DNA from 3 places in the Streptomyces sp. NPDC051364 genome. Region 3 is predicted to be linked to each of the others. Evidence: riboswitches for the same ligand, from Rfam matches in the RefSeq annotation. Region 3 holds a riboswitch; each other region holds the start of a gene.
What was found. A riboswitch is a leader RNA that binds a small molecule or an ion and turns the genes downstream of it on or off. The one in region 3 is predicted to bind cobalamin.
Positions count from the first base shown of each region.

Region 1: it holds a riboswitch for cobalamin, as region 3 does, so the genes downstream of both, AB0M76_RS02245 (CbtB-domain containing protein) here and metE (5-methyltetrahydropteroyltriglutamate--homocysteine S-methyltransferase) in region 3, are expected to answer to the same signal.
Region 2: it holds a riboswitch for cobalamin, as region 3 does, so the genes downstream of both, cobN (cobaltochelatase subunit CobN) here and metE (5-methyltetrahydropteroyltriglutamate--homocysteine S-methyltransferase) in region 3, are expected to answer to the same signal.

Region 1 is NZ_JBFBAH010000001.1:459,274-464,590, reverse strand. It holds gene AB0M76_RS02260 (aspartate aminotransferase family protein) at 1-461, shown strand, start outside; gene pucL (factor-independent urate hydroxylase) at 716-1,633, shown strand; gene AB0M76_RS02250 (histidine phosphatase family protein) at 1,730-2,152, opposite strand; cobalamin riboswitch at 2,187-2,336, shown strand; gene AB0M76_RS02245 (CbtB-domain containing protein) at 2,373-2,585, shown strand; gene AB0M76_RS02240 (CbtA family protein) at 2,616-3,371, shown strand; gene AB0M76_RS02235 (hypothetical protein) at 3,393-3,638, shown strand; gene AB0M76_RS02230 (hypothetical protein) at 3,687-4,331, shown strand; gene AB0M76_RS02225 (class F sortase) at 4,578-5,159, shown strand; gene AB0M76_RS02220 (hypothetical protein) at 5,315-5,317, shown strand, end outside.
Region 2 is NZ_JBFBAH010000002.1:47,762-53,078, reverse strand. It holds gene AB0M76_RS04120 (precorrin-2 C(20)-methyltransferase) at 60-1,571, opposite strand; gene AB0M76_RS04115 (precorrin-8X methylmutase) at 1,568-2,215, opposite strand; gene cobG (precorrin-3B synthase) at 2,212-3,513, opposite strand; cobalamin riboswitch at 3,708-3,849, shown strand; gene cobN (cobaltochelatase subunit CobN) at 3,882-5,317, shown strand, end outside.
Region 3 is NZ_JBFBAH010000022.1:100,563-105,879, forward strand. It holds gene AB0M76_RS32145 (cytochrome P450) at 1-761, shown strand, start outside; gene metE (5-methyltetrahydropteroyltriglutamate--homocysteine S-methyltransferase) at 861-3,179, opposite strand; cobalamin riboswitch at 3,333-3,551, opposite strand; gene AB0M76_RS32155 (HAD family acid phosphatase) at 3,696-4,379, opposite strand; gene AB0M76_RS32160 (3-hydroxybutyrate dehydrogenase) at 4,495-5,253, opposite strand.

The DNA of each region.
Region 1 (5,317 bases), on a different contig from region 3:
CCGAGACCTTCGCCCGCCGGCCCTACCCGGGCGGGCTGACGTACTCCGGGCACGTGCTGGCCTGCGGAGCCGCCGTGGCGACGATCAACGTCATGGAGGAGGAGGGCATCGTCGAGCAGTCCGCCCGCACCGGCGCGGAGCTGCTGGGGCCGGGCCTGCGCGCCCTCGCCGAGAAGCACCCGTCGGTCGGGGAGGTCCGCGGTCTGGGCACGTTCTGGGCCCTGGAGCTCGTACGGGACCGGCAGACGCGCGAGCCGCTCGTCCCGTACAACGCCTCCGGGGCGGACAACGCGCCGATGGCCGAGTTCGCCGCCGCCTGCAAGAAGGGCGGGCTGTGGCCGCTGACCGCCGGCAACCGCATCCACATCGCCCCGCCCTGCAACATCGGCCCGCAGGACGTGGCCAAGGGCCTCGCGATCCTCGACGAGGCGCTGTCGGTCGCGGATACGCACACCGTCTGACCTGCTGCGCTGTGCGGTCGCCCAAGCCGTGGGTGCCGGTGTTCGGACGATCTGTACGGGTAACAACGCCGTTCGCGCATGTTGCAATCCGAAGCAGCACCTACGGACCGGGATGCACGTCAGTCCCGGGGCGGCCCCTCGGGGCCGAACGGCGGGGAGCGGGACGTCCTGCGGTCGGGGGCGGCGCTGGACGCCGGGCGTACGGGATCCAGACCACCGGACTCCGTGTTCCCGAGGCACCGAAGGAAGACACCATGAGCAAGCACGTCCTGGCGCAGAACCAGTACGGCAAGGCCGAGAACCGCATCGTCAAGGTCACCCGCAAGGGCGGCGACGGGTCTTGGCACGAGATCCGCGACCTCAACGTCTCGGTCGCGCTCCGCGGCGAGTTCCGCGACGTCCACCTGACCGGCGACAACGCCAACTGCCTGCCCACGGACACCACCAAGAACACGGTGTACGCCTTCGGCAAGGAGCACGGGATCGCCTCCCCCGAGGCCTTCGGCATCCTGCTCGCGAAGCACTTCGTCTCCTCCCAGTCGCCGATCCGCGAGGCGCAGATCCGGATCGAGGAGTACGTCTGGGAGCGGATCCCGGTCCCGACGCGCAAGGAGCAGCACTCCTTCGTCCGCAAGGGCCAGGAGGTGCGCACCGCGCAGATCACGTACAGCGAGACGACCGGCCTGCAGGTCATCTCGGGTCTGAAGGACCTGACGGTGATGAACTCGACCAACTCCGAGTTCCACGGCTACATCAAGGACAAGTACACGACGCTCAAGGAGGCGTACGACCGCATCCTGGCGACCAAGGTCACCGCGCGCTGGGCGCACTCGGCGCTGGCCGCGGACGACTCCGCGTACGACTGGGACCAGTCGTACAAGAAGGTCCGCAAGAACATGCTGGAAGCGTTCGCCGAGACCTACTCGTACTCGCTGCAGCAGACCCTCAACCAGATGGCCGAGCGGGTGCTCGACCACTGCCCGCGGGTCAACGAGGTACGCCTGAACCTCCCCAACAAGCACCACTTCCTCGTCGACCTGGAGCCCTTCGGCCTCAAGAACGACAACGAGGTCTACTTCGCGGCGGACCGGATGTACGGCCTGATCGAGGGCACCGTGCACCGCGACGGCGTGCAGCCGGTGATCGCGACGAGCGACTGGATCGTCGCCTGAGTCGCGTAAGTCGCGTAACGGCTCCCGCATACGTTCGGCCCGGACCGCGTCGCGGGGTCCGGGCCGTTCTGCTGCCTGCGGCCCGTTCTGCTCCGGCTACTTCCCGACCGGCTGTCCGAGCTGAAGGTTCCACCGCCCCAGCCGCCCGGTGAGGCTGGTCACCGTGTCCGGCCGTACGTCGAGGCGCCAGAAAGCGGCGGCCGGCAGCTCCAGCGCGGACACGACGGCCGCCCGGACGACGGCCTGGTCGACCACGGCGCGATGCGTGCCGGTGGGCAGGGCGGCGAGGGCGGCGCCGACGCGGGCGATCAGCGCGGTGACGGACTCCCCGCCGGGCGGCGCGTAGTCGGGGTCCGCCAGCCAGCTCCGGACGGCGGCCGGATCCTCGGCGGCGACCTCGTCCAGGGTCCGCCCGGCCCACTCCCCCGTGTCCGGGCCCTGCAGGCCCGCGTACTGCGGGCAGGGGTCGCCGTGGCCGAAGCGCACCTGTCGTGAGGCGTCCTCGAATGGACGTCTCACGAACTGAACTCGTACTACGTCGCTCTTCATAAGGGGAGCGTAAACGCGGTACGGTCTCGGACGACAACCTAAAAAAGACGACGGTATGACGGAAGTACCGGTGAAAATCCGGCACGGTCGCGCCACTGTGAATCCTCCCGGAGGGGGAGGAGAAGTCAGACCCGCCATGTCGTCGCTAGCACCACTGACCGGGACGCGTGTTCCCTCTGGAGGTTCTGCCATGGCTCACTCCGCCGTGCCCACGACGGCCCCTGCCGTCACCCCGATCTCGCTCTCCGCGCTCGCCCCCTGGGCCCTGTTCGTCGGCGTCCTGATGCTGGTCCTGCTCTACCTCGTCGGTGCCGAGCAGGGCGCCACCGCGCTCTTCGAGGGCGACACCGTCCACGAGTGGATGCACGACGGTCGCCACCTCCTCGGCTTCCCCTGCCACTGATCTCCGCCTCGGCAAGGGAAGAACCGAACCATGAACTCCATCTCCCCCCGCGTCCTGCTGGTGCGGGGCATGCTGGCCGGACTGCTCGCCGGCGTGGCGGCGTTCCTCGTCGCGTACGTCCTCGGTGAGGCCAAGGTCGACGCGGCGATCGCCATCGAGGAGGCGGGCCACGCCGCCCACGAGCACGGCGAGGAGGCGGCCCCGGTCAGCCGGGCCCTCCAGGCCACGGCAGGCCTTGGCACCGGCACGCTCCTGTACGGGATCGCGCTCGGCGGGATCGCCGCGCTCGTGTTCTGCTACGCCCTGGGCCGGATCGGCCGCTTCGGCCCTCGGGCCACGGCCCTGCTGGTCTCGGGCGGCCTGTTCGTCGCCTTCAACCTGGTGCCGTTCCTCAAGTACCCGTCCAACCCGCCGGCCGTCGGGGACCCCGACACCGTCGTCCGGAGGACCACCCTCTACATCCTGATGATCGCGTTGAGCGCGCTGCTGTCGGCGGGCGCGCTCATCCTGGGCCGGCGCCTGGCGCCCAAGCTCGGGAACTGGAACGCCTCGATCGTCGCCTCGGTCGGCTTCGTCGCGGTGGTCGCCATCGCCTACGCGGCCCTGCCCGGCATCAACGAGGTCCCGGCGGACTTCCCGGCCGCCCTGATCTGGCAGTTCCGCCTCGCGACCGTGGCCATCCAGGTCGCGATGTGGACGACTTTCGGCCTGGCCTTCGGTTTTCTTGCCGAACGGGCCCTTGCCCCGGCCGCCGCACCCCAGGAGGCTGTACAGCCCGCGAGCTGACGATGAGGGGGCCGGTAGTACATGCAGACGGCGATCTGGGAATGGCGCGGCTGGACGGGCGCCGTCCCGTTCTGGCTCAACACCGTTCTGCTGCTCCTGGCCCCTTTCACCGCCGCCACGCTGCTGGCCCAGGTCGGCATCATCACGGCCCTGGCCGCCCTCGGCGGCCTGGCCCGCCACCTCTGGTTCGGCGACTACGGCCACCCGGCCATCCACCTCGCCGCCGCCCTCATGGGGGCGGCGGCGATCGTTTTCGTCCTCGTCTGACCCTCCCCGGCCCCGGGTGCGCCGCCCCGGACTCACAGGGTCGGGTCCATGAGCTTCAGCGTGTACGCCCGCCGGGTGCGGGACCACACGCTGCCGCACGCCCGCCGGCGGAGCGCATTGCGCAGCGCCGTCGTCCTGTTCAAGCCCTTCGGGTTCCAGGCGACCTGGTCCTACCTCGGCACCGTCGGGGACCTGGACCGGGACGGGGACGCGCTGCTGCGGGCGCTGAAGAAGCTCGAGTCGAGCCGGGACGCGGGGATTGCCGAGCGGGCCGCGTTCGCCGAGCGGCGGCGCGAGGAGAAGCGGATCCTGCACCGGCAGCGTCCCTCGGCCGCCGACACGGAGTTCTTTCGGGGGCCCCGCTGGCCCGGGCCCGACGGGCATCGGGCGGCGGTCCACGAGGTCGCCCGGCTCTGGCGCGCTCACGCCGGGCCGGTTCCCGAACTGCCGCCGGGGGCCACCGGGGCGGCCGGCCTCGACATCGTGGTGTGCGGGCACGTCCTCTTGTACCTGATGGCCGGCGGCCGTCTGGACCGGTACCGGCTGGATGCGGTCGAGGAGTGTCTGCCGGAATTGCGCCGCTGGGCCTCGCTGCCATCCCCGCACGACGCGGCATGCACGCACTTCCGGCGTCTGCTGAGGTTGGCCGAGCTGATCCTCAACGACCCCGACGGCGCTGCGCGGCCGCAGTAGCCGGTCTGCCGTCCACCCGTGCGCGGTGCGTGGTGCACTCGTTCGGCCGTATCCGGCGCAATCCTCGGGACAGGGGCGGTGCACCCGTCACCAGCTGGGAAGACGTCCGGGGCGGAGTGTCGACACGCCTGTGACGTCGCGTCAGTCTTCGGCGTTGTAACCGGTACTGACGGGCAGCGAGGGGTTCCACTGCTCTCAGGAGACCCGGCCGCCGGAGCCGGGGGGATCGGACCAGGAGGGAATTCCATGCCCCGCGCCAAGTGGGTGGTCGGCGTGCTGACAGTGGCTCTGCTGGGCACCGGCATAGGGATGTTGCGCAGCACCGAGGGCGCGCGGCCCACCGCCGCCACCGCCGCCGACGCGCTGCCCTCGCGGGCCCTGGGCCTGTCCGGTCACCGCCGACTCGTCGAGCAGCTGGAGCACTCCGGACAGCACGCCGCAGCCAAGGGGCCCCGACCCGCGCGGGCCGCCGGCATCACACCGCTGCGGGCCGCACGACCGCTGCGGCTGCACATCCCGAGTCTGGGGGTCGACCTGCCGCTGGGCGGGGACGGGGACGAGGCCTCCTGGGACCACGACACCCCGGCCCCGGGCTCGGTCGGCACCGCCGTGGTCACGGCCGCCGACCTGCACCTCGCCGAGCTGCGACGCGGGCTGACCGTCGAGATCGCGCGCGCGGACGGCCGTACCGCCGTCTTCACCGTCGACCGTGTCTCGCCCGGCGGTTTCAGCGGTCGCGGCCAGCGGCCCGGGCGGGCCCAACTGCGGCTGGTCAGCGGTGAGACCACGGTCCTGGCGCGGCTGACCGGCCGCCACCGCACCGGCTGACCCCGCCGGCACCGCCCCCGACCGCCCCCGACCGCCCCGCGCACCGGCAGCCGCCTCGGCTTCCTGTCATCCGAGGGGGGTGTCTTCGTCCCCCGGTCGGGGGCTTCTGCGGTCCGGTCGGGGAGTCACCCGGCGTATCGGGGCAGACCCCTCGCATG
Region 2 (5,317 bases), on a different contig from region 3:
CCGCGGCACGGCGGCCACTCAACGCGAAAGCCCGAACCTCACGTCACCTCCTCACCCGGTCACGGGTAGCGGCGCGGGGTCCACGTCACCCGGGAGCCGTCCGGCCGCTCCGTGACCTGGGTCTGCGAGGATCCGATCAGCAGGATCGTGCGCATGTCCACCTCGGACGGCTCCAGTTCGCCGAGCTCGAGGATGCGGACCGACTGCTGCGGACCGCCCACGTCCCGCGCGACCACAACCGGTGTCTGCGGCGAACGCAGCTCCAGCAGCAGCTCCTTGGCCTGGGCGACCTGCCAGGTCCGGCTGCGCGAGCCCGGGTTGTACAGGGCGAGCACCAAGTCGGCTGCGGCGGCGGCGCGCAGCCGCTCCGCGATGACCTCCCACGGCTTGAGCCGGTCCGACAGGGAGATCGTGGCGTAGTCGTGGCCGAGCGGGGCCCCGGCCGCGGCGGCTGCCGCGTTGGCGGCGGTCACCCCCGGCAGGACCCGTACGGGCACGTCCTTGTACTCCGGCTGCCCCGCGACCTCCAGGACGGCGGTGGCCATGGCGAAGACGCCCGGGTCGCCACCGGAGACCACGACGACCCGCTTGCCGCGGCGGGCGAGGTCGAGCGCGAACTCGGCGCGCTCCGACTCGACCTTGTTGTCGGAGCCGTGCCGGATCTGGCCCGGCTTGACGGGTACGCGGTCCAGGTACGTGGTGTACCCGACGAGCACCTCGGCGTCGGCCAGCGCCCGCCGGGTCTCGGGGGTGAGCCAGAGCGGCCCGGCCGGTCCGGTGCCGACGACGGCGACCCCGCCGGGCCCGGACGGCACGCTGCCAGGGTTGCCGATGCGGCTGGGCACGACGGCGACGGCGAAGTACGGGACGCTGTCGGGGTCGGTGTCGGCGAGGACGCCGGTCCGCTCGCCCGCCATGGTGGCGCGCTCGACGTACCGGGCCTCCGCCAGCCGCCCGCTGCCCTCCATGGCCCGGCGCACGGCGGGGAAGGTGCGGCCGAGCTTCATCACGACCGCGGAGTCCGTGGCGGCGAGGCGGGCGGTGAGCTCCTCCTCCGGCAGGGTGCCGGGCAGGATCGTCAGCACCTCCTCGCCCTCGACGAGCGGGGTGCCGAGCCGGGCGGCGGCGGCGCTCACCGACGTCACCCCGGGGATCACCTCGGCCTCGTAGCGGTCGGCGAGCCGCTTGTGCATGTGCATGTACGAGCCGTAGAAGAGCGGGTCTCCCTCGGCGAGCACGGCGACGGTCCGGCCGGCCTCCAGGTGCGCGGCCAGCCGGGCGGCGGACTCCTCGTAGAACTCCTCCATCGCCCCCTGGTAGCCGCCTGGGTGGTCGGTGGTCTCGGTGGTGACCGGATAGACCAGCGGCTCCTCGACGTGGTCCGCGCGCAGGTGCTCGGCGGCGATCGAGCGGGCGATCGAGCGGCCGTGGCGGGCGCTGTGGTACGCGACGACATCGGCCTCGGCGATGACCTGGACGGCCCGGAGGGTCATCAGGGAGGGGTCGCCGGGGCCGAGCCCGACGCCGTACAGCTTTCCGGTGCGGGCTGCGGTGCTGGCTGCGCTGCTCATTCTTCCTCGCTCGCGATCGCGTTGACGGCGGCGGCCGCGATGGCGCTGCCGCCGCGCCGGCCGCGCACGATCAGGTGGTCGAGGCCGGAGACGTGGGCGGCGAGCGCGTCCTTGGACTCGGCGGCGCCGATGAAGCCGACCGGGACGCCGATGACGGCGGCGGGGCGCGGGGCGCCCTCCTCGATCATCTCGAGCAGCCGGAACAGCGCGGTCGGCGCGTTGCCGACGGCGATCACGGAGCCCTCCAGCAGGCCGCGGTCGCGCCAGACTTCGAGGGCGGCGGCGCTGCGCGTGGTGCCCATCTTCGCGGCGAGGGCGGGCACGGCCGGGTCGGAGAGGGTGCAGATCACCTCGTTGTCGGCGGGCAGCCGCTTGCGGGTGACCCCGCTGGCGACCATCTGCACGTCGCAGAGGATCGGCGCGCCGGCGGTCAGGGCGGCACGCGCGCGCAGCACGACGTCGGGGGTGTAGCCGAGGTCCTGGGGCAGGTCGGTCATTCCGCAGGCGTGAATCATGCGTACCGCGACCTGGGCGACGGAGGCGGGCAGCCCGGAGAGGTCCGCCTCGGCGCGGATCGTGGCAAAGGACTGGCGGTAGATCGCCGCGCCGTCCTTCTCGTACTCGAACACTGTGTACTCGCTCATTTCTTCGCTGCGTCGTGGGAGGTGGTGCGGCGTGCGTCCGCGAGGGCCGCGGGAAGTTCGGAGGTCTGGAGGCCGCGGCGCGGGGTGCGGCCGGCCGCAGAGAGGTCGTAGCCCGTGGGTGTGGCGACCACGTCCACCCACGCGGTACCGCGGGGGTGCCCACACCGGCGTTCGCACCCGGACCAGTGCACGGGCAGGGGGCCGGTCGCACGGGTGACGGCGGCGCGCGCGTCGGCGCGTACGTCCGCGAGGGATTTGGCGCAACCGGGGCGTCCGGTACAGGCGGTGACGGACCGCCAGGGGTCGTCAGGGGCGGTGACCAGCCCGGCCTCGGCGAGGGCGGCCAGCTCTTGTGCTGCGGCGCGGGCGGGCAGGCCGGGGACGACGATGCCGCGCCAGGGGGTCAGGCGGATGCGGCCCGTGAGGCCGGCCAGCAGGCGCCACTGCGCGGTGGTCAGGCGGCCCAGCGGTGCGAGGACGCTGAGCGCGGCGGTGCCGTGGGGCCCTTCGACGATGCCGGGCTCAGGGGCCGGGGAGCGCCGGGCGTCTTCCCGTACGAGGGCGGCCTCGATCCCGGCGGCGGCCAGCCGCACACCCAACTCACCGGAGAGCAGGGCATGTTCGGCGGGCAGCTCGGCAACCCGCCAGGCCCGGGTACCGGCTTCCCGGACGGCGTCGAGGAAGTACGCGGCGGCCACGAGGGCGGCCCGGGGCGCGTCGGCCGCGGCCACGAGCAGGGCGTCCGCCGGATCGGCCGTCCACAGCAGGGTTCGGTCGGCGTCCCGGGCGACCAGGTTCACGTCCGCGGCGAGGGAGGTGACGTCGCCGCGGCCGTCGTCGAGGGCGAACAGGAAGCGGCCGGACAGCCCGGCCGCGGGCGCGCTCGTGCACAGCAGCCGGTCCAGCTCTGCGACCCAGGGCGCCACGTCGGGCAGGCCGCGCCGGTCGAGGCCGGTCAGCGGCGAGGCGACGATGTTGCGGACGCGCTCGTGGGTGGGCGCGGGCAGCAGGCCGGCGCGGACGAGCACGGACTGCAGTTCGCCGCCGCAGCCCGCCCCGAGGCCGCGCAGTTGCGCATTGCCGCGGGAGGTGAGGTCGATGTGCCCGTCGCCGAGCCGCTCCGCGGCATCGGCCAGCAGCGAGGCCGCGTCCGCGTCGAGCATCCCGCCGGGTACCCGGACCCGGGCCAGGAACCCGTCGTCCGCGGCGTGCAGCCGCAGCGCACCGGGGCAGGCGTCACCGCGGTCGCGTATGACGGGTTCGTCCCGCGATGCGGCGGAGGGGGGCTGGGGCGGCATGGCGGCGAGCATACCCACGATTCCCCCGCCCCGACCTGTGGCCGTCACCACCCACCCCTCCGCGCAGCGGTGGTGCGCGGGCGGGCTCGGCGCTCCGCGGAGCGGGGGGGGCGCGCGGGGGGTCGGGGGGCGGGGGCGGGTCCGCCGGTCGGGCGCCCGGGCGCGGGCCACCCCCACTCCCGGTCAGGGAGATCGCCACCTAAGATGACCAGCGGCGGAGCCACATGGCCCGCCGGGAGGAAGCCCGGTGCGAATCCGGCGCGGTCCCGCCACTGTGAACCCTGCAGAGCAATCCGCCGGGTGAGTCAGGAACTCCCGCTGTCCTCACTGCCCGGGGCGCGGAAACCCCGAGGAAGGCCTGCCGCCGCATGATCCTGCTGCTGTCGACGTCCGACACCGATCTGCTCAGCGCCCGCGCCGCGGACGGCCCCGTGCCGTACCGGTTCGCGAACCCGTCCCGCCTTCCCCTCGACGACCTGCCCGGGCTGCTCGACGGCGTCGACCTGGTCGTCGTACGCCTCCTCGGCGGCCTGCGCGCCTGGCAGGACGGCCTCGACCTGCTCCTGGCGCCGGCCCAGACCCGCCCGGTGGTGGTCCTGACCGGCGAACAGGCCCCGGACGCCCAGCTGATGGAGGCCTCCACGGTCCCGATCGGCATCGCGGCCGAGGCGCACGGCTACCTCGCCCACGGCGGCCCCGCCAACCTGGACCAGCTGGCCCGGTTCCTCTCCGACACCGTGCTGCTCACCGGCCACGGCTTCGAGCCGCCGGCCGCCGCGCCGACCTGGGGCCCGCTGGAGCGCACGCCCGGGACCACCGAGGGTCCGCGGATCGCCGTGCTGTACTACCGCGCCCACCAGATGAGCGGCAACACCGCCTTCGTGCACGCCCTGTGCGATGCGATCGAGGCCCAGGACGCCCAGGCGCTCCCCCTCTACGTGTCCTCCCTGCGCGCTCCGGAGCCGGACCTGATCGCCGCGCTGGAGTCGGCTGACGCGGTCGTCACCACCGTCCTCGCGGCCGGCGGCACCAAGCCCGCCACCGCCTCGGCGGGCGGCGACGACGAGTCGTGGGACGCGGGCGCGCTGGCCGCGCTCGGCGTCCCGATCCTGCAGGCCCTGTGCCTGACCGGCTCGCGCAGCGCCTGGGAGGAGAGCGACGAGGGCCTGTCCCCGCTCGACGCCGCGACGCAGGTCGCCGTGCCCGAGTTCGACGGCCGTCTGATCACCGTCCCGTTCTCCTTCAAGGAGCTCGACGAGGACGGCCTGCCCGCCTACGTGGCCGACCCCGAGCGCGCTGCCCGCGTCGCCGGCATCGCCGTCCGGCACGCCCGCCTCCGGCACATCGAGCGGCGCGACAAGAAGCTCGCGCTCGTCCTCTCCGCGTACCCCACCAAGCACTCCCGCATCGGCAACGCGGTCGGCCTCGACACCCCGGCCAGCGCCGTGGAGCTGCTGCGCACCCTCATCGCGGGCGGCTACGACTTCGGCCCCGTCGAGGAGATCCCGGGCCTGGTCTCCGGCGACGGCGACGAGCTGATCCGCGCCCTGATCGAGGCCGGCGGCCACGACCAGGACTGGCTGACCGAGGAGCAGCTGGCCCGCAACCCGGTCCGCATCCCGGCCGCCGACTACAAGCGGTGGTTCGCCGAGCTCCCCGCCGAGCTGCGGGGCAGCGTGGAGCAGCACTGGGGCGAGGCCCCGGGCAACATGTTCGTGGACCGCTCCGCCAACCCGGAGGGCGACATCGTCCTCGCGGCCCTGCGCCGCGGGAACCTGCTCATCCTGATCCAGCCGCCGCGCGG
Region 3 (5,317 bases):
GCGAGGACGAGCCGCGGTTCCACGTCTGGGCCGACACCCTGGCCGCGAGCCTGGACCCCGACCCGGGCGCCGACCCGAAGGAACGCGACAAGACCACCCACGACGCCCGGATGGAACTGGGCATGTACCTGGCCGGGCTGATCGAGGAGCGCCGCAAGAACCCCGGCGACGACATGCTCTCCCAACTGGCCGTCGGGCACGGCCAGGACGAATCGATGAGCACGATGGAGCTGCTCAGCACGGCCGCCCTGCTGCTGATCGCGGGCCACGAGACCACCGTCAACCTGATCACCAACGGGATGCTCACGCTGCTGCGCAACCCGGACGTGCTGAAGCAGCTGCGCGAGACGCCCGGGCTCGCGGTGCCGATGGTGGAGGAGCTGCTGAGGTTCGAGCCGCCGGTGCAGCTGCTGCCGCAGCGCACCCCGCTCGTCGACATCGAGGTCCGCGGGGTGACCATCCCCAAGGGCTCCTCGATGTGGCTGATCCTCGCCTCCGGCAACCGGGACCCGCACCGCTTCGAGAACCCCGACCGCTTCGACCCGTACCGCAAGGACATCCAGCACCTGGGCCTCGGCAGCGGCATCCACAGCTGTTTCGGCGCCCCGCTGGCCCGGCTGGAGGCGCAGCTCGCGCTGAGCGAGCTGGCCCGCCGCCTGGAGAACCCGCGCCTGGTCGAGGACCCGCCGCCCTACCGGCAGAACGCGGTCCTGCGCGGCCCGCGCCACCTCCAGGTTACGTGCGACGGGATCCGTCCCTGAAGCAGTGGAGCCGAGCCCGGGAGCGGGTACGGCTCAACGTGTGGCTCCGGTCCGCGGGAAGGACCGGAGCAGACGCTTCGTACGGGCAGTCAGGACCGGTCAGGAGCCGGTGAGTTCACCCCGGACCTCGCGGGCCGCCGCCACCAGGCTCGCCAGGGAGGCACGGGTCTCGGGCCAGCCGCGGGTCTTCAGGCCGCAGTCGGGATTGACCCACAGCCGCTCGGCCGGAATGGCCTCGAGCCCCTTGCGCAGCAGCGCGGCCGCCTCCACGGCGGACGGGATGCGCGGCGAGTGGATGTCCCAGACACCCGGACCCACCTCCCGCGGGTATCCGGCGCCGGCGAGCTCGTCGGCCACCTGCATGTGCGAACGCGCGGCCTCCAGGCTGATCACGTCGGCGTCGAGGTCGTCGATGGCCCGGAGGATGTCGCCGAACTCCGCGTAGCACATGTGCGTGTGGATCTGCGTGTCCGGCCGTACCCCGGAGACGGCGAGCCGGAAGGCCTCGGTGGCCCACGCCAGGTATTCCGCACGGTCGGCGGCGCGCAGCGGCAGCGTCTCCCGCAGCGCGGGCTCGTCCACCTGGATCACCGAAGTGCCCGCGGCCTCCAGGTCCCCGACCTCGTCGCGCAGGGCGAGCGCCACCTGCCGTGCCGTGTCCCCGAGCGGCTGGTCGTCCCGTACGAAGGACCACGCGAGCATGGTGACCGGGCCGGTCAGCATGCCCTTGACCGGCCGGGCCGTCTGCGCCTGGGCGTACGTCGTCCAGCGCACGGTCATCGGATCGGGACGGGAGATGTCCCCGGCCAGGACGGGCGGGCGGACGTAACGGGTGCCGTACGACTGGACCCAGCCGTGCCGGGTGGCCAGGTACCCGGTGAGCTGCTCCGCGAAGTACTGCACCATGTCGTTGCGTTCTGGCTCGCCGTGCACGAGGACGTCGATGCCGGCCTTCTCCTGGAAGGCGATGACCTCGCGGATCTCGTCCTCGATGCGCTCCTCGTAGCCGGCCGTGCCGATCCGGCCCGAGCGCAGGTCGGCGCGGGCGGTGCGGAGTTCGGCGGTCTGCGGGAAGGAGCCGATGGTCGTGGTCGGCAGCAGCGGCAGGCCCAGGAGGGCGCGCTGGGCGGCGGAGCGTTCGGCGTACGGCTGGGCACGGCGGGCATCGGCTTCGCCGATCGCCGCCGTACGGGTCCGTACCGCGGGGTCGCAGGTGAGCGGGGAGTTCGAACGGGAGGCCAGGTCGGCGCGGTTGGCGGCGAGTTCGGCCGCGATCGAGGCGGGCCCCTGGCCGAGGCCGCGGGCGAGGGTGGCGATCTCGGCGGTCTTCTGCCGGGCGAAGGCCAGCCAGCGGCGGATCTGCAGGTCGATGTCGCGTTCGACGGCGGCGTCCAGCGGGACGTGCAGCAGCGAGCAGGACGCGGCGACGTCGACCCGGCCGGCGAGGACGAGCAGGGTGCCCAGGGTGGTCAGCGACTTCTGGAGGTCGTTGATCCAGATGTTGCGGCCGTCGACCACGCCGGCGACGAGGCGCTTGCCCGGCAGCCCGCCCACCGCGGCGAGGTCCGCCAGGTTCGCGGCGGCGGCCCCGGTGAAATCGAGCGCCAGGCCTTCGACGGGGGCCTTGGCGAGGACGGGCAGGGCCTCGCCCAGCCGGTCGAAGTACGAGGCGACGAGCAGTTTCGGGCGCTCCGTCAGGGCGCCGAGCTCCCGGTAGGTGCGGGTGGCGACGTTCAGCTCGGCGGGGGTGCGGTCCTGGACCAGGGCGGGCTCGTCGAGCTGCACCCACTCGGCCCCGGCCGCGCGCAGCTCGGCCAGCACCTGGGCGTACACGGGCAGCAGCCGGTCCAGCAGCGTGAGCGGCACGAAGTCGTCGCAGACGCCGGGGGCGGGCTTGGCCAGCAGCAGGTACGTGACCGGTCCCAGCAGGACGGGCCGGGCGCGGTGCCCGAGCGCAAGGGCTTCGCGCAGTTCCGCCACCTGCTTGGCGGGGTCGGCGGTGAAGACGGTGTCCGGCCCCAACTCCGGGACGAGGAAGTGGTAGTTGGTGTCGAACCACTTGGTCATCTCCAGCGGCGCCACATCCTGCGTGCCGCGGGCCATCGCGAAGTACCCGTCCAGAGGGTCGGCCTCGACGGCGGCGCGGTGGCGGGCGGGGACGGCGCCGACCATGAGACTGGTGTCCAGTACGTGGTCGTAGTACGAGAAGTCGCCGGTCGGGACCTCGTGGATTCCGGCATCTGCCAGCTGCTGCCAGGCGCTCCGGCGCAGTTCGCGGGCGGTCTCCCGGAGGGCGGCGGCGCCGACGCGGCCGTTCCAGTAGCCCTCGACGGCCTTCTTCAGTTCCCGGTTCGGCCCCTGGCGGGGGTATCCGTACACGGTGGCGCGTACGGCCGTGGCAGCGGACTCGGTTGTCACGTGACTCTCCTTCGCGAGCATGCGTGTGCGCGTCTTGCGACGGATCCCGGGGAAACCGGGGCGAAGGAGTGACGAACCGGACGGACCACCTGTGCCCGCCTGAATGTGCACGCCGACCCGCCCACGAAGTCACCGGGATCACCGCACGCGAACGGTCGCGTGCGGGCAACGGGCAGGTCTTCGGACTCGCGGGCACGTCTCGTCGTACGAGACTCCTACTGGCCGTCGCTTCCCAGACCCGTCCGGGCCCAGTGCGTATGACGGCGGTCGTTCCCGCTCACCGCTGCGGGGCAGTCCCGGATTCCCACCGGGTTCCCTCTTGCGACGCATCCCGCCTGGAGGACGGGGCGAACCAGCTGCGGAGTCAGCCTAAGGGCAGCCGCCGGGCGGCGGACAGGTGTGATCACCATGCGGACACGGCAATGAGACGCCCCGCCCCCCGGTGCGCCGCCGCCGGCCGCCTCTGTGTGCAGGCGGCCGGCGGCGGGGACCCTTGGCAGCGGGGCCGAAAAGCGACTAAGAGAGCTTGCCGTCGTAGTCCGGCAGCTTGAAGGTGCGCTCCGCGTGCCCGCCGACCAGATCGCTGTTGTTGTTGCCGATGTTGGCGATGATCGTGTAGCCGCGGGCCTCGATCTCGGCGCGCTTGGCCGTCTTGTAGGTGCTGACCTCGCTGAAGAGATCGGGCAGGTCCCGGACGTACAGGTCCGAGACGGGGTAGCCGACCGCCTTGAGGTTGTGCTCGGTGAGGGAGTGGATGATCCCCGGTCGGGCGGTGACGAAGATGATGGCGACGCCGCGCTCGTTCGCGTACCCGGTCAGGTCGCGGACCTCGGAGATCGCCGGGGTCGGGAACGTCCAGAACCAGTGGAAGTCCGTCTCCAGCGAGGAGTTGTCGATGTCGAGGACGATCGCGGGCTTCTCGCCGGCGGGCGACTGGGCGATGCGCTGCTCGACGTACGGGCGGGCCGTGGCCATGACGGCGGCGACATCGCGCTTCCAGGTGCCGTAGTCGATACCGCGGATGAGCGCGTTGCCGCCGGGCGCGGAGGCCGTCGCCGCGGCCGGGGCGGCAGCCGGGGCCGGGGTGGGGACCGGGGCGGCTTGGGCGGAGGCGGCAGGGGCCAGCATCAGGACGACGGTGGCCGCGGCCGTGCCGGTGGCGGTTCCGAGCGTGCGGATGCGGGCGTGGGTGCTGCGCATGTGGGGGCGCTCCTCATGGGCTTCATTGGCCGAAATGACATGTACGGGGCCAGAATCCGCATGCCCGCCCTCCCTGTCTACTGACCGGTAGTTAATTTTTGGTGGCCGTCCCGCTTCACGTGGCGGTCCACCCTCCGTCGAGGGGGAGCGAGGTTCCGGTGAGGTACCCGGCATGGGGCCCGCACAGCCACACCGCGGCCGCGGCGACCTCCTCGGGCTCGATCAGGCGCTTGATCGCGGACCGGTTGAGCAGCACCTCGGACAGCACGTCGCCGGGGCCGATGCCGTGCGCGGCCGCCTGCTGCTCGATCTGGGCCTCGACCAGGGGCGTACGCACGTAGCCGGGGCTGATGCAGTTGCTGGTCACGCCGTACGGGGCGCCCTCGAGCGCGGTGACCTTGCTCAGCCCCTCCAGGCCGTGCTTGGCGGCGACGTAGGCGGACTTGTAGGCGCTCGCGCGCAGCCCGTGGACGCTGGAGATGTTGACCACCCGGCCCCAGCCGGCCGCGTACATGTGCGGCAGCACGTGGCGCAGCAGCAGGAACGGCGCGGTGACCATCACCTGCTGGATCCGGGCGAAGCGCTCGGCCGGGAAGTCCGTGATGGGGGCGACGTGTTGCAGGCCGGCGCTGTTGACCAGGATGTCCACCGCGGCGGGCAGCCCCTCTATCGCGGCCGGGTCGGCGAGGTCGGCCACGTGCGCCTGCCCGCCGACCAGTGCGGCGACGCTCCGGGCCGATTCCTCGCCGATGTCGACCACGTGCACGGTGGCGCCCGCCTCGGCCAGGGCGATCGCGCAGGCCCGGCCGATGCCGCTGCCGCCGCCGGTCACCAGCGCGACGCGCTCCCGCAGGAAAGGAAGTTGGCTCGTCATGGCTGAACAGTAGGGAGGGCGGGCAGCCGCGCCCATGGCGGCGCACACCACACTCCGGGACCCT